DNA from 3 places in the Anaerotignum propionicum DSM 1682 genome. Region 3 is predicted to be linked to each of the others. Evidence: a T-box and tRNA genes for the amino acid it is inferred to sense, from the RefSeq annotation. Region 3 holds a T-box; the other regions hold tRNA genes.
What was found. A T-box is a leader RNA that pairs with one kind of tRNA and senses whether it is charged. The one in region 3 lies ahead of leuS (leucine--tRNA ligase), so its partner is inferred to be a tRNA-Leu.
Positions count from the first base shown of each region.

Region 1 (5,879 bases), 610 kb from region 3:
TTTTTGATACTGGTATTAGACTTACTGAGTTAATAAGTACCTAAAATCCCATTTCTTGAAACGTTTCGTAGACAGAAATTTTTAGGTGGATAAATAAGTCAACCCATAAAATTGAACATCTATAATTTCTGTAAATTTCATTTTCTCTGTGGAAAATGGACTGACAAATGCGTACCCCATAGAAGACACCTAGTTAAAACGCTTGATAATTTTAAATAAATGATGTATTTTTATATTATTGGAAGGAGTTTAATACAATGAATCGTAAGGTAACAGTACTTAATATATTAACTTTTTTTTGTGCATTAAGCACTTTTATTACTTATGTGATTTTAAATGAACGTTTAATAGGGTGCGTATTAGCATCTGTGTTATGTTGTTTGCAGTGTCTGCTAATGAAACTTGCAAAAAAAGAAAGAGAAGCAAACAACTATGAAGACAAAATTGAAAAATAACTTCGAACTGACCATGATAGTTGATTATTGTGGGGGCAGTTAGGTGCTAGAGAATATTAAATAATTGGATTAAACAATATATTTGGATATGGATTTAGAAGATGATTTAAAGTTCGCCTTCAAAGGCGTTCGTAAAAATGTCAAAGAACATATTTATAATATCACACAAGTGTGGTGTTGATAATTACTTTCTTTTCTTTGACTTTTATAAAGCTAGGTATTACGGTTGGTGTTAATTCATTAAATAAAGTAAGGCAATAGCGCAGTTTAACTATAACACCCATTTTGGGTGTTTTTTTGTATTCTTACAGGGTAAAGGAGAAACAATTTAAACCAGTTGTTTTTATTTTTTCGCTTAAATGAGGATTTTTAAAATATTGGCAGACGGGACTGGGTATAATTAATGGAAAGGGATACAAATTCAGTGAAAGCATTTACGATTTGTGAAATTTTCAAATCATCCCATTTTTATTCATTCTGTATTTGTTAAAATGCATAGATATTATAGAACCAATAATTTTGTAGAGGCTTATTTATAAACGGGGTTACATAAATTACAAAATATAGAAAAAAATTGTACAAAAACAAACAAATATTTTCTACTAACATTTGCTTGTTTTCAATGAAAAAAGAATGTATATTATATAATGATAGTAAAAAATGTAATTGGAATAGAGATTTTGAAAAAGTGAACCACAGTTTTTGTCACAAAATCAGATTGTGAGGACAATATATGCATTGGTATAAGAAATTTAGGCATATTTTTCTGATTGCTATTATTTTTTTTGTAGTCACCTCTTTTCAAACATTTGAATATTTAAGTTATAGCAAAAGTATAATGCAAGAGCAAAGAAAGATTGCGTTTCGTGAAGATGCTGAGGTAATGGGATATCGATTTCAGCAGAGAATGGAGCAACAATTGATTATGCTGGAAGCTTTGGCTGATTATGTTGTAAAAGAAGATGATTTTTCAAAAGAAAATATAATTCATTTCAGAGAATATAATACTTTATTAAGTGACTTTAAGCAAATTGCAATTGCTGATATTGAAACGGGAGAGGCGGCATATTTGGATGGCATAATTGTGGATATTTCCCAAAAGAGATTTTTTCAAGAGGCACTTGGAAAAAGCCGTAGCATACAGTTCTTTCAAGAGGAAGGACGTGGGGATGAGGAAATTATCTTAACAACACCTCTTTATTCCGGAAATATATTAAAAGCCTTATTAATTGCCCATGTGAATTATGAGTCCGTGGAGAAATACATTCTTTCTGACTCATATGGCGGAGAGGGTTTTTTGTGCGTAACAGATAAACAGGGAAATATTATGGGCTGGCATCCGGGGAATAGACATTTTGATGGACAAAACAATATTTTAGCTTTTTTTAACGCAAATAACATTTCCTTAGAAAAAACTTTGGATAATGGGGCGGAGAAAGAAAATTTATTTATCTATAGCAGTGAAGGCAAGGTTTGGTATTCCTCCTATACACCCCTTGAAATAAATGGGTGGTATTTATTTTCTACGTTACCAGAGTATCTCGTTACACAAAATGATGATTTATTTGAGGAATTAAAAATAGACTTAATTGTAAAGATGCTGTTTATAAATATTGCCGCATGCATACTCATTTATTTTTTAATTAGAAATGAAAAGGCGGCGGTTGAAAAGGAAAACAATTGCTTAAGAACGGCAGAGGAAGTTGCCGGAATGATTTCCTTTGAGGGAGATTATCGAAAGGATACCTTTGTAGTCAATAATAATTATTTCAAACAATTTGGAAGAAATCCGGTTATGCACAAAATTAGTGATTTTGCTAAGCCTCATCCTTTTATCTTTGAGGAAGATAGAGAGGTTTTCATGAAATTGGGACAAGAGCTAATTGATGGTAAGGTAACGGGTAATGCCCAATATCGACTGCTGGGGAAAGATGGAAACATACAGTGGCATCAGTTTGTTTATCGTGTATGGCACGATAGACATGGCATACCATTGAAGTGTTATGGCATGATTGTACCCATTGATCAGCAGATGAAGGTAATATCAAAATTACAAATGCAGGTAGAAAAGGATCCGTTGACAGGGGTGCTCAATCGAATGGCATTTGAAATTTATGCGAATTTAAGCCTCAACGGAGAATCGGGGAGCCAGAACCATGCGTTGCTTTTACTTGATTTAGATGATTTTAAGCAGATAAATGATGGATATGGTCATGTATTGGGGGATCATGTGCTTGTTGCGACGGCAGAGCTTTTAAAGGCCTGTGTTCGTAACAGTGATTATGTTGGGCGTCTTGGCGGAGACGAATTTGCGGTGTTTCTTAAAAATGTAAATAAAGAGCAGGCTGCAAAAAAAGCTGCTGAAATATGTGAAGCCCTTGAAAAAGAAGAAATGAAGTCCGATGAGGCAATTGTTACCTGTAGTATAGGGATTGCTTGTTTTCCCCAAAATGGGGCTGACTTTAATGAATTATATTTGCGTGGCGATCAAGCGCTGTATAGAGTTAAGGGAAAGGGCAAAAACAGTTTTATGTTGGCAGATTAGATTTTGTGTAAGTATTGGAATCTGTTTGAGTATGTCAGGAAAATTTTCAAAAGGCTAGCAATAAATTTTGAAAAAACACTTGCATTATGTTGAAATATATGTTAATATGGTCAAGCAGTTTTCCATGCGGATGTGGCGGAACTGGCAGACGCACCAGACTCAAAATCTGGCGGTAGTGATATCGTGTGGGTTCGAGTCCCACCATCCGCACTAGCGAAAGCCATATATGAGTTTATACTCATATATGGCTTTTTTCGTTATTTATGACAATGTGGGATCAATGAAGATTATTATTGTTGGAGAAGAAGAGAGATGAAAATTATTAAAGTTGAAGATAGAGATTGCTGGTAGGACAACTTGTGAATAGTCAGGGAAGATTCTGTGAAAGAAACCCATTTGTTTTTGTCGTCTTGGAGATAGACAATATTCAAAAATATATTTCATAGACTTTAGCAAATATTCCGAAATAAGTGTACACAGTGAGGCAATCAGTTTGACGATCTCTTTCAGCATAATGGCTAAAGAAACTTATTTTCAATTCGGATACTAAATAAAAGATAGAATATTTCCAACCGTTAAATAACATATTTCCTAGGTTAACTTTCGCATATTCTTTTTTATTATAAACTTCATATATATATTTTTATAAAAATTATTAAACGGGGGATCAATAATGTGCACTTCTATAACAATGAAAACAATTGAAAATAAAAGTTTTTTTGGGAGAAATATGGATTTTTCTCATGATATTGACCCTCATTTTTTTGTAGCGCCGCGGCAATATACATGGAAAAGTGCTGCAGATATGAAAAGAATTACAACAAAGTATAAATTTATTGGCATCGGGCAACAGCTAGAAGGGCTTTTAGCCTTTTTCGATGGAGTGAATGAAACAGGTTTTGCAGCTGCGGCTCTTTATTTCAGCGGATATGCAAAATATGATTCCCTTTACCATAACACAAAAAAAATTCAGCTTGCTGCTTTTGATTTTTTGAAATATTTGCTTGGAGGATGCGCAACAGTATTTGATGTAAAGCAAGCCGTTAAGGAAGTAAGCCTTATCGGCATCGCTGATCCTGTAACAAAGACCGCCGCCCCCCTTCATTGGATTGCCACAGATAAAGGCGGAAGATGTGTTGTTATTGAGAAAACCGAAAAGGGCTTTGCCGTTTTTCAAAATCAAATTGGCGTGCTTGCGAATGCACCGGATTTCCCCTGGCATATGGCAAATCTAAATAATTATTGCAACATCACTTCGACTCAACGTGAAGATGTCCAATGGGGGAAGTTGAAGCTTTCTCCACCCAGTCAAGCAGGAGGCACCCTTGGACTGCCAGGAGGATTTGCTTCACCTGAAAGATTTGTGCGCACAGCATTTATAAAAACCCATGCATCTACACCCCCGGATGATGATTCAGCCGTTGAACTTTGTTTTCAGTGTCTGAAAAGTGTAAGCATCCCTAAGGGTGTTGTAATCACAGGACGTAATACATCAGATTATACCTTGTACACGGCTTTTGTAAACCAAGAAAAAGGGGAATATTTCGTGAATACCCATACCAACCAGCAAATTTACAAGGCATCCATAAATGAAAGAAAATACGAACAATTGGGTCAAGAGCTTTTGGATTTGGGCTCTATATTTAAGCCTGTAGAGTTTCTGCCATTTTGCCATTAAATCTTACGATATTTTTTTTCAGCGTTGATGTATTTGACAATGAAAAGTTAGAAAACAAATTAGAGAGGCTCATGTAGTTCCACAGGTGAAAAATATTGGTTTCTTTTTTATAATAAAGATATACATTAATAAAACACAGCAATTACCCCCCGTTTACAGCTCGAGGTACTTTGCTGTGTTTTTAGTTTAAACTGCGAAGCAGGAACAATTGCCTAGTATCCTTATTTATTGATAAAGTTATTATATAGGGTACTTGGATATGATTCTTAAGGGTTGGAGTAAAACATTATTAAAGCATGTCCGAAAATGGCTGGATATTATGAATGAAGAAGTCTATAATTTGAAATAAGGAGGCGAGCATGTATGCCAGAAAAGGATAGCGCTCTTTATGCCGCATTTGTAGCAAAGGATTCACGTTTTGATGGACGTTTTTTTGTAGGTATTTCTTCCACGGGCATATACTGCCGCCCTGTATGTCGGGCTCGGCAACCAAAAGAAGCGAACTGCACCTTTTATGCTACTGCAGCACAAGCTGAACAAGAGGGATACCGTCCTTGCCTTTTATGTAGACCCGAACTTGCACCGGGAACCTCCATAACTGACGCTACAGCTATGCTGGCACACAAGGCGGCAAGAGTGTTAGAAGAAAAATGTGGAACCGGAGATCGTTTAGAGGAAATTGCCGGGCTGCTTGGTTGTACGGATCGACATTTACGCAGAGTGTTTACAAAAGAATATAATGTGACCCCTCTTCAGTATCTTCAGACATGTAGGCTGTTGCTTGCTAAAAATTTACTTACTGACACAAATCTAAATGTATTAGATGTTGCATTGGCGTCTGGTTTGGAAGCCTAAGGCGGTTTAATGATGTTTTCAAAAAGCATTATCAGCTTACCCCTACATCATTAAGAAAACAGGCTGTAGCAGAAAGTCAAAGAAATGGCGAAATTACCTTAGCGTTAGGGTATCGCCCGCCTTATCGTTGGGAAGAAATGCTGAAATTCTTGGCAGGGCGGGCAATTGAAGGTATTGAGGTGGTAAAGAATGACGAATATATGCGCACTGTTCATTTGAAAAATGCAGAGGGGATGTATGCGAGCGGCTGGATACGGGTGGGGCATAAGACAAAAAAGAATGCAATAAGTGTTACTGTAAGTGAATCTTTATTGCCAGTACTTCCTATGGTTTTAGCTAGGATACG
Region 1 covers NZ_CP014223.1:2,199,907-2,205,785, reverse strand. Annotated here, with positions in the region: gene CPRO_RS10245 (hypothetical protein) at 258-455, shown strand; gene CPRO_RS10240 (sensor domain-containing diguanylate cyclase) at 1,294-3,000, shown strand; tRNA gene CPRO_RS10235 (tRNA-Leu) at 3,127-3,210, shown strand; gene CPRO_RS10230 (linear amide C-N hydrolase) at 3,674-4,678, shown strand; gene CPRO_RS15810 (bifunctional transcriptional activator/DNA repair enzyme AdaA) at 5,042-5,533, shown strand; gene CPRO_RS15805 (AlkA N-terminal domain-containing protein) at 5,497-5,879, shown strand, end outside.
Region 1: it has a tRNA-Leu gene. The T-box ahead of leuS (leucine--tRNA ligase) is inferred to sense a tRNA for this amino acid. The anticodon was not compared.

Region 2 (5,879 bases), 680 kb from region 3:
CCTTCCGATTCGCTTAAGAACTAAGATGCATCTCTGTTCTAATAAAACAATACAACAAAAATGTCCTACGAGTAACTTCCCAAAAATGCAAAGCTGGAAATGGGGAGGTTTTTAAACATATTAAATAAGATTTATGGAGGAATCATCGACATGAAAAAAAATCGTCTAAATCCCTTACAAGCAGAGCTTTTATGTGCTTACATGGAAATTAAAGATAATCAAATTCCCATTTATGATTTAATAGGAGATGAAATGCTTTTTGATATTCCTAAACAGCAAAATGAAAGGATTCCAAAAAAGGTAACCATAGAGGAGCTAGCGAATATACTTGGAACAAGCCCGTCATCAGTGCAAAAATGGAGAATTGGTGAGCGTTCGATACCACCAGTTTTTATACAACAGATTGAGCAAATTTTGAAGATACCAGAAGGACAACTAGAATACAAAGACGATTTCATTCATTCTATATATAAAGTTAAATGTAAAATATTTACTGATTTAAGGCGACTTGAGCCACGTTCTCTTTTTGTGCTTAATGAAAATTTCGATGCTTACCTTGATATCGAAAGAGTTTCATGGGATTTTTTTTGCACATTTCAACGGCTTAGTGAAGAAAACAAGATAAAAGTAAAAAACGAATTATACGGAATGAAGACAAATATTGAAATGCAACTAAATTTAATTGATAGGATTTCTTTATATTCAAAAATAAAGAGAATTGGTAATGAGAAATATACACGGTTTAATGATGGTCTTGAGGATGAAAATAGAAATGATTTCCGTAAAAACCAAATTAGAAAACTAATCCAAAAAATAAATAAGACTTCAGAATTAAATTGTGAATTGTTTTTATCACAGCTCGAACATAATATTTATAATGTGGATGAAGAAGGTTGGGATGTATTAATTGCTTTTATGCTACTGGGGCGGTTGATAAATTCTTCCTCTGAACAGCAGGAAACAATAATAAAACTGGTTAACGAATTGGCATCTACTTAATATTTATAGCCTAATATTATATTATCATTTTTAAAGCTAAAAAATTGCACACAAAAGGCTATGGTCTCAAAAAGGGATAGCCAATACGGTCATCCCTTTTTTTATTTCGTTTCAATAAAGCAAAAGCCGAACAACTCGACTATAAATTGAGTGTTCGGTTTATATACTATTTTTTCAATATGATTTTTGATATTAACTTTATTGTTAAATTTTCTTGTTGATTTGAGGTTACATTTTGTATAAAATATTTTCTCTCGTCCACTGGCAGCAATGAAGATGCAATCAATAACGCCCTTTGTGTCCAAATGCCAAGATTAAGATATTCTTGTTTGATTTCTCTAATCCATGCTACTGCATCTGAAGTATACGCTGCCAAAATAATTTCTCTTTTTACATAGTCATTAGAGCTACCAAACAAATTTATTAGGTTAGAAATGTGATTAAACTTGTTTGTATATGAAAATAAATTTAATATTGTTATCTGAAAAAAGTCATTTGATTTTATGATTTCATTTTTTAGTAATCCTAATAACTGTCTACCAACTTCTCTAAGCCCTGCACCGCTACTATCGGCTATTGAAGCAAAATATAACGCTATATCATTAATTGCTGGTATTAATCTATCAAACTCTTTGACTGTTACACCAAGTGCAGTATCAACACCCACTTTGCTTAATCTCTTATAAAACCATCTAATTCTCTGATAATCCAAATCACCATCTAAATATTCTAATAATATTTTTTGCAACGTTTCCTCGGAAAAGAATTCCTTATTAATATCATCAAGATTTACGTAATCTGTATCTCCATATAATCTGTCTAAATGGTTTGATAATACGGTATTCATTTCTTTTTCTAATTCGCTAATTGGGTTATCGACTAACATATCATCGCAATAAGCTTCAAACTCTTCTTGATTAAAAATTCTAGTTTTATTCCGTTGCATATTCAACTTTAAGCTGTCTAATATTTTTGCCATTTCATAGATTACAATTCTTGCTTGGACTTCTGAATCGGTAAATATTATTATATCATCAGCATATCTGCAAAATTCATACCCTTTACAAATTAATCCCTCATCCAGAGGTATTAAACACATTTCTGCATATATATGTGATGCATGTGGTCCAGTGGGAATGCCCTGAGATGTTGTTTGAGTAGTATTTTGAAGCAAATTCTTAATCGCTTTTATTACTTGATTCTCAAATCCACACGCAATAAGTTGATTCTCCAAAGTATGGTGATAAATTCTATTGTAAAAATCTGCTATATCTATATAAACTGCATGTGAGTACCATGCAATATTTTCTTTGGATGTACTCCAAAAATTATACCATGCTTCTGCCTTATCATATAAATCGCCGTTTTCATTCGGAGAAAATCTATAGTTAAAAACCATTTTTTTTCAATAGGTATACGTTTCTTTTCTATTTTATCGCCAAATTGATATGTAATTGCAACAAACAATATATTATCTATTGGATCAAGTTGCATTGCGACTCTATATGAATATTCATCCTTAGGAATTATAAATCGTCTATATGGTTGCCATTTATAAGCTCCAATATCAAGATTACATAACTCTCTTACTAGTGCTTCTTCATCTTCAAATAAAATATTATATTCTTTTAGAACAGGAAACAAATCAGTATCTCTCTTGTGCTTTATATGATTAATTGCCCATTTTATTGAAATAGCATCCAATTTCATATATTAACCTCCCCACCAACATATACAATTTATCGTCAAAAATAAGCAAAGTTTTAATTTATTATATCAAGAAATGCTATGTAGGTATACCCCTCACTGTAAAATATTAGGAAGAACAATTAAAATAGATATCCATTTCTCAATTTATTCTAATAAAAGCAAAAACCCGAACGACTCACCTATAAAGTGAATGTTCGGGTTATGTGCGTTAAGTGCGGATGGTGGGACTCGAACCCACACGATATCACTACCGCCAGATTTTGAGTCTGGTGCGTCTGCCAGTTCCGCCACATCCGCAAGTAAAACTGCTTGCTTATATTATCATAAAAAAATATATAATGCAAGCAGTTTTTTAATTTTTTTGTAAAATTTACATTTTTTCCGGTTCTGGATATGTTTCACCAAAGGTATCAACGCTTACTTTTACCATAACCTGATCCTCAACGGGGCGGTCACCACGGCTGGTAGGAGCGGTTGCAATGGTATCCACCACATTCTGTCCATCTATTACTTTGCCGAAAGCGGCATACTGTCCATCCAAATGGGGGGATTTTTCATGCATGATAAAGAACTGAGAGCCTGCACTGTTGGGATTCATTGCGCGAGCCATGGAAAGCACACCTTTATCGTGCTTCAAGTCATTTTTCACGCCATTCATGGAAAATTCACCACGAATCTGATATCCGGGTCCGCCCATACCTGTGCCATCGGGGCATCCGCCCTGAATCATAAAGCCATTAATGACGCGATGGAAAATCAGGCCGTTATAATAGCCTTTATTCACCAAGGAAATAAAATTATTTACCGTATTGGGAGCGATTTCAGGATACAGCTCTGCTTTGATTACATTGCCGTTTTGCATTTCAAACGTTATAACAGGATTTTTTGCCATGAGTATCTTCCTTTCATGATCAGCATTTTATTTTAATTTGCCCATTGCAAACCGAGGCATACAGAAAAAAGCAAAAGAATGCCAAGGTTTGGTAAGGGGATAGCTTGGCTCATTATAGCATAATGCCTATGCGGACGCAAATATTCCTTAAATATTTTCAAATCTTAAAGTGACCATCACCAGCTCAGGGCGGTTAAAAATGCGGAAAGGAAAGGTGCTGTTGCCTAAACCGCGGCTGACAATCATTGCAGTATCCTTTTTCTCATAAACGCCAGAAGTATAGGTGGGGAAAAAGCCTTGATTCGGAGCAAAAATGCCGCCAAGAAAGGGCAGTCTAATTTGTCCCCCATGGGCATGGCCTGTAAAAGCTAAATTTATCCCACTCTCCACATAGGTCTCAAATAGTTCGGGACGATGAGAAAGAAGAATTTGAAAAACATCTTCATGGGACCCTTTTATTAGGGTGGAAAGTACGGCTTGGTAATAAGGGTTCACCCGTTTGTCCGCAAGGCCAATGAGGGCAATGGTGTCTCCGTTTTTTTGTAGAATGGTTTTTCCGTTTTCCAAAACAGTAACACCTGATTCTGTTAATTGCTCAGAAAGCTCCTCAAAATAGCCTGATTGGTGTTCATGATTGCCACTGACATAATAAACGGGGGCAATATTCACTGCACCCTCAACGAAAGTCATAGCTGTGTCCAGATTGGTGCGATTACGGTCAATTAAATCACCGGTGATAACGATAATATCTGGTGCTGCATTTCTAATTTTTTCAAGTATTTTTTCTTGGTTTTGACCAAAACTCTTATTTTGCAAATCAGAAACCTGTAAAATTTTATAGCCATCAAACCCCTTGGGGACCTCTTTCGAATATGTGGTTTCTGTCAGTGTAAGCCCATTATTTTGCCAATATAAAAAGCCTGCGAGACAGACCAAGGAGCAAATTGCTTTGTTCTTAAAAAATTTCAAATAGTTCACCGCCATTTTTATTCATTTCTTTTCATTATAAAGAGGTTTTCGTTGGAAAACAAGAGCGCGTCTCTAGGAAGTATATAATTGACAGAAAGTTCATTCTAACTTTACTTACCTTAGGTGTCTAAGTAGACTTATCCCAATTGATGACTTGTTTTATTCGTGGTATACTGAGTAAATGGAATTAAACGATAAAATTTGACTGTGCATTTCTACATTATCTTTCCGTTGGTGTGAAGCGGTTATAATATTATAGTTTTAGAGCTGGAGTATAAAAATTTTGATAATTTGTATAATTTGCAAAAAGGAGGGGTGGCATGAGAACAATTTTTCATATTGACGTCAATAGTGCGTTTTTAAGTTGGAGTGCGGTAAAAATGTTAAAAGAGGGCAGTATGTTAGATTTGCGTACCGTTCCCTCAGCTGTTGCGGGAGATAGTGAAAGCCGCAGAGGCATAATACTTGCAAAAAGCACCCCTGCCAAAAAATATGGCATTTCCACAGGGGAACCAAAGGGCTTTGCTTTGCAAAAATGCCCGGAATTAATTTGTGTTCCTCCTGACTTTTCTTTGTATACCAGAAATTCGGAAGAAATGTTTCGCATCCTTTCTCAATACTCCGACCGTGTAGAACCCTTTAGTATTGATGAAGGTTTTCTTGACTATACGGGAATGGAATACCTTTTTGGTACACCCTTGGAGGGGGCTGAAAAAATAAAAGAGCATATTAAAAAAGAATTGGGTTTTACTGTAAATATTGGCATTAGTGTAAACAAGCTTTTGGCAAAAATGGCTGGAGAATTGGAGAAGCCGGATAAAATCATCACGCTCTTTCCTGAAGAGTTGGAAAAAAAGCTATGGCCTTTGCCTGTGGAAGAAATGTTTATGGTGGGCAGAAGAATTGGTCCACGACTGAGGAAGATGGGCATCCGAACCATTGGGGAATTGGCAAAGTATCCTGCTGCTCTTTTGGAAAAGGAGTTCAAAAGCTATGGCAGAATGCTGAATGCTTATGCCAATGGGATAGATGATACTTCGGTTGCTCATGTGGAAACAGTGCAGGAGGTGAAAAGTGTTGGGAACAGCACCACCATCCCTTATGATGTGGAGGAGCGGGAAGAGGCTTACAAAATACTTCTTTCCTTGTCGGAAACGGTTTCTATGCGATTGCGAGAGGGTAGGTTTTGTGCAAGAGAAATTGGCGTGGTAATTAAAACCACTGATTTTCAAGTGTACTCCCATCAAACAAAGCTGTTGAATGCCATTGATTGTACCAATGCGGTTTATGAAACAGCTAAAAAGGTTTT
Region 2 covers NZ_CP014223.1:910,138-916,016, forward strand. Annotated here, with positions in the region: gene CPRO_RS04415 (helix-turn-helix domain-containing protein) at 151-999, shown strand; gene CPRO_RS04420 (RNA-directed DNA polymerase) at 1,166-2,302, opposite strand; gene CPRO_RS15705 (hypothetical protein) at 2,272-2,709, opposite strand; tRNA gene CPRO_RS04430 (tRNA-Leu) at 2,923-3,006, opposite strand; gene CPRO_RS04435 (peptidylprolyl isomerase) at 3,080-3,601, opposite strand; gene CPRO_RS04440 (metallophosphoesterase) at 3,749-4,570, opposite strand; gene CPRO_RS04445 (DNA polymerase Y family protein) at 4,891-5,879, shown strand, end outside.
Region 2: it has a tRNA-Leu gene. The T-box ahead of leuS (leucine--tRNA ligase) is inferred to sense a tRNA for this amino acid. The anticodon was not compared.

Region 3 (5,879 bases):
TCAGATTGTGCATTATCCAGTTCTGCCTGCAAGCTGTTCATAACCTTATCCATAGCATCAATTTCTTGTTCCACAGATAATTGCTTGTTCTTCAAATTTTGAATTTCCTTTTTTGCTTTGTCCGTCTGCTGTGATAGTGCTTTTCTTTTTGCCTCTAATTCAGCAACGGTAGCAGCACCCGTTTGATGGGTAGGAAAAACACCAAAGGCCAAAAAGGCCGTTAAAACAAGGCAAGTAGCCTTTTTTAATATTTTCATTATAAAAACCTCATTATTATCACAATTTGTCTCTTTATATTATACAGATTTTGTGACAATTTTCAACTTTAAAACACAATTTAAATGTTTTTAATTTTCAGTTAAAATATCCCAGTTAATTTTTTTAATTTCCTGGGGGAAATTGCCCCTTTCATTGCATAAAGAAATCATATAGTCTTCCATTTGCAAGGATTTTAAAAACAATTTTTTACTTTCTATAACGATGATATTTCTGTTGCGTAAACCATCCATTACAGAAAAGCTGTCAAAGGGATAGGCTATGCCTTTTCCCATCCATTTTGTTACACTTTCTTTCCTTGTCCATAGCTGAAAAAAGAATTCTTTCTTATTTGCTTCGTCTAAACGAAAAAATATTTGCTCTTCTTCCGGTGAAAAAATTTTTGCAACTTTTGGTATTTTAGCTCTCATTTTTTCAATATCACAACCAATTGGTTCATGAGAAAAGCTGCAAATTGCAAACCGTCCAGAGTGAGACAGACTAAAGAAATACTCCTGATTGGGCAAATAAGGCATCCCTTTCTCAGTAATTTTTATCTTATCGTAAAGGGAAATTTCATTCATTGTTGAAAATGCATAACTTAATAAAAGACCTGCTGACAAAGACAGACGTTTACTTTCCTCTTTCACCATTTTTTCGACTTTGGCTTTTCGTTTCTCACCCACAAGTTCCATGGCAATCTGAAATTTTGCAGTATCTTTTAATACATCCCCATCCATCATCAGCAATTCTACCATTTCAATCACCTCATAGTACAAAAAGCAGAGCTGCTAGAGAACAAGCTCTCACAACCCTGCAATAATATTTCAATGGTTTTACTTAACAATCAGATTTACGATTCTACCGGGTACATAAATCTCTTTTACGATTTCTTTTCCGTCTAAACGACTACCCAAAGTCTCTTTCGCCTGTGCCAATACTGCTTCCTTGTCAGCATCAGAGGAAATTTCCATTGTTCCTCTTAACTTACCACCAATTTGAATGGCAATTTCAATGGTATCCTGAACAAGCTTACTTTCATCCACAACCGGCCAGCCTGCTGCAAAAACAGAGTCTTCGTGACCCAATTCTCTCCAAAGCTCCTCGGAAATATGAGGCGCAAAGGGAGCCAGCATAGTAACCACTGTTTCCAAAGTTTCCTTTGAAAGACCACCCTGCTTTTTCGCAATTTCATTAAATTTATTGGAAGATTCCATAAAACCGCTGACAATTGTATTCATTGTCAAAGCTTCTAAACGGCTGGTAATATCAGCAATCATCTTATTGCAAACAAATGCCTCTTCTTTGCTTGCTTGCACAGGTGCATCTTTATAGGTATAAACCATTTTCCAAATTTTATTTAAGAAACGGAACACCCCATCAATACCGCTATCGTCCCAATCACAATCCATTTCAGGAGGGCCTACGAACAATTCATACATTCTCAATGAGTCACAGCCATATTTCTCAACCAATTCATCGGGTGATACCACATTACCCAAGGACTTACTCATTTTGCCGCCATTCTTTGTAATCATACCTTGGTTAAACAGCTTCTGGAATGGCTCTTCAAAAGGCACCGCACCAATATCATACAGGAATTTTGTATAGAAACGTGCATACAATAAGTGCAATACAGCATGCTCAATTCCACCAACATATAAGTCAACGGGAGCCCATTTTTTCAAAGCATCCATGCTAGCCAATTGTTTATCATTATGGTTATCTACATAGCGCAAGAAATACCAGCTGGAACCAGCCCACTGTGGCATGGTATTTGTTTCTCTCTTTGCAGGCTTGCCGCACACAGGGCAAGTCGTATTCACCCACTCGTCAATATGAGCCAAAGGAGATTCTCCTGTATCCGTAGGCTTGTAGGACTCTACTTCAGGGAGCAACACAGGCAATTGATCTTCGGGAACGGGAACAGCCCCACAATGATCGCAATGGATAATTGGAATAGGTTCACCCCAATATCTTTGTCTGGAGAATACCCAGTCACGCAATTTATAGTTAACTGTTTTCTTGCCGATGCCCTTTTCTTCCATCAAATGAGGCACTTTTTTCTTTGCTTCAAATGCCTTCATTCCATTCCAATCACCGGAATTGATAATAACACCGTCACCAACATATGCTTCGGTTAAGGGCTTTTCTTCTTCTCCTTCAGGCATAATTACCTGGACGATAGGCAGTTCAAATTTTGTGGCAAACTCAAAGTCACGTTCGTCATGGGCGGGCACACACATTACCGCACCGGTACCATAATCCGCCAATACATAATCAGCAACCCAAACAGGAATTTCTTTGCCATTCACAGGGTTAACGCAATAAGTGCCAGTAAACACACCTGTTTTTTCTTTATCTGTCATACGGTCAACAGAGGATTTTGTGGAAGCATCAAAGCAATATTTCTTCACTGTTTCCTCGTATCCAGGGGCAATAAAATCATCAATTCCTTTATACTCAGGAGCCAAAACCATAAAGGTACAACCGAAAAGCGTATCAGGTCTGGTGGTATAAACAGAGATATTTTTATCACTTCCACTTACCTTAAACTCTATTTCAGCGCCGTAGCTTCTTCCAATCCAATCAGACTGCATTTTCTTTACTTTTTCAGACCAATCAAGCTTTTGCAAATCTTCCAACAATCTGTCTGCGTAAGCAGTGATTTTCAGCATCCATTGACGAAGATTTCTCTTTGTTACTGTTGAACCACAACGTTCACAAGTACCGCCGGCAGCTTCCTCATTCGCCAAAACGCATTTGCAGCTAGGGCACCAGTTTAAAGGCATTTCCTTTTCATAAGCTAAGCCCTTTTTAAACATTTGAACAAAAATCCACTGTGTCCATTTATAATAACCAGGGTCTGTTGTATCAACTTCTTTATCCCAATCATAAATTGCGCTGATTTCGTGGAGCTGGCGCTTTACGTTTGTAATATTATTTGCAGTGGCAATACGAGGATGCATATTGTTTTTAATTGCAAAGTTTTCCGCAGGTAAACCAAAGGCATCCCAGCCCATGGGGTGAAGCACCTGATAACCCTGCAAAACTTTGTATCTGCTGACAACATCACTTAAAACATAACCTCTCCAGTGACCAACATGAAGCCCTGTACCGGATGGGTATGGGAACATGTCCAGACAATAAAACTTAGGTTTTTTGTCATCCTCTACATTAATAGGATTCTTCTCCCATTCATTACGCCACTTTTTCTCAATTTCACCAAATTCATAGCGACTGTTCATACAATCTCCTCCTTAATAAAACAATCTCCCAAACAAATCTATTTCCTAAACATAGCCCAAATTTCAGTTTAATTATTCATATTTAACAAAACAGAATAAAACACCTTTAGGGTCTGGAAATTTTATATCTAAAAAATAAAAAAACCTTCGTCTCAGTTAGAGACGAAGGGATACTCCGTGTTACCACTCTAGTTTGCCAAAAGGCACACTCAAAACCGATAACGGTGGCAGCCGTTGCCGCCTACTAATCTAAAAAGATGTTCAGGGCAAAACTCCGAGGCCAGTTCCAAAACGTGTTTTTACCGACTTGCACCAACCGTCGGCTCTCTGAAAAAAACAAATCGTATTGTACTCTTCCTCATCAAAGTCTATTCATGAAAATATTTATATCATATTTACCAATAAAAATCAAGTGTTTTTGGTTGTTTTTCAAAAGAATACAGTCTACACAATTTTTTATACCGCTTTTTCTGATTCAAACTGATTGCTATACAGGCTATGATAGAAGCCTTTTTTCGCCATCAATTCTTCATGGTTCCCCCGCTCTATTATCTCACCATGGTTGATTACAGCAATCAGATCAGCGTCTTTTATGGTGCTTAAGCGGTGGGCAATGACAAAACTGGTACGCCCCTTCATCAAATTCTGCATGGCTTCCTGAATTTTCACCTCTGTACGTGTATCTACACTGCTGGTTGCTTCATCAAGAATCAATACAGAGGGGTTCGCCAAAATGGCTCTGGCGATGGCAAGCATTTGCCTTTGTCCTTGGCTCAGATTTCCGCCGCCGTCGGTTAAAACGGTATCATAACCATCGGGTAGGCGTCGAATAAATTCATGGGCATTGGCAAGCTTTGCCGCAGCAATAATTTCATCATCTTTCGCGTCTAATCTACCATAGCGAATATTTTCACGAATGGTATCTGTAAATAAATAGGTATCCTGTAAAACAATACCTAGATTTGAACGCAAGCTTTTTCGCTTGATATCCTTAATTTCTCTTCCATCAATGGTAATGGTTCCTTTATCTATATCATAAAAACGGGTCAACAGATTTATAATTGTGGTTTTTCCTGCACCGGTAGGCCCAACTAAGGCAATGGTCTGCCCCGGTTTTGCATACAAGTTCACTTCTTTCAAAATAGGATGACCCTCTTCATATGAAAAATCAACACTTGAAAGAACAACATCGCCTTTTACATCATTGAGAGCAACGGAATTCGGCTGATCTTTCATTTCCTCCGGCTCATCCAAAACTTCAAAAACTCTCTCTGCTCCGGCGAAGGCCGCCATCATGGCATTTACTTGGTTTGCTAATTCATTCAAAGGTCTTGTAAATTGCTTTGAATAAATAATAAAGTTCGAAATGGTTCCCAATGTCATAGGCATACCCATAACCATCATAAGACCACCAACAGCCACAACAATGGCATATGAAATGTTGTTCAGAGCCATCATGATTGGTGCTATGATTCCTGAAAAGATTTCTGCACGAATGCCTACTTTTAATAAATCATTATTTTTCTCAGAAAATGCCTGGGTCATTTCATCTTCTTGACAGAATACTTTAACAACCTTTTGTCCCGATATAATTTCTTCAATATAACCATTTAGTTTTCCCAGACGCTCCTGTTTTTCTTTATAATTTTTTCTGGAGCGAGTTGTTATGGCTTTCGTAACAATAAGCAATATTGGTATGGTCACGATAGAAGCAATGGTTAAAGAAATATTTAAATAAAGCATCATTGCGAAGGTTCCAATTAAGGTTAATCCGCTTTGCAAAACTTGAGAGATGCTGTTATTTAAAGCCATAGAAATATTATCTACATCGTTTGTAACACGGCTCATGATTTCACCATGGGTTGTAGTGTCAAAGTACTTCAAAGGAAGTCTCTGTATCTTTTCAAAGAGCTCCTTGCGGATTGTGGCAACAACGTTTTGCCCTACCAAAAGAAGCAAATAGCTTTGAAGCCACATACACAAAGAGGAACCAACATAAATGGCTAAAAGCATTGAACAGACTTTGGCTAAACCTGCAAAATCATACTTTGTAATATACTGATCAATGGCAACACCAATCAGGCGGGTTGCATAGACTGTACCCAGTGTAACAAAAGCAATGCAAATAAATGAAATTAATAAATAAAACCAATACTTATTTAAATACTTTAAGAGTCTGCTAAGTGTTTTCTTAGTATTTTTAGGTTTTCTGGATTCTATTGGCGGTTTTCCGCCCATGCGGGGATTAGGCATCAATAACTACCCCTTTCTTCATTTGAGATTGATAGATTTCCTGATAGTCCAAACTAGTTTCCATAAGATAATTATGGTTACCTTGTGCAGCTATTTTACCATCCTTCAGCACAAAAATTTTAT
Region 3 covers NZ_CP014223.1:1,588,937-1,594,815, forward strand. Annotated here, with positions in the region: gene CPRO_RS07525 (murein hydrolase activator EnvC family protein) at 1-257, opposite strand, end outside; gene CPRO_RS07530 (4'-phosphopantetheinyl transferase family protein) at 348-1,013, opposite strand; gene leuS (leucine--tRNA ligase) at 1,092-3,503, opposite strand; T-box leader at 3,659-3,877, opposite strand; gene CPRO_RS07540 (ABC transporter ATP-binding protein) at 3,960-5,756, opposite strand; gene CPRO_RS07545 (ABC transporter ATP-binding protein) at 5,749-5,879, opposite strand, start outside.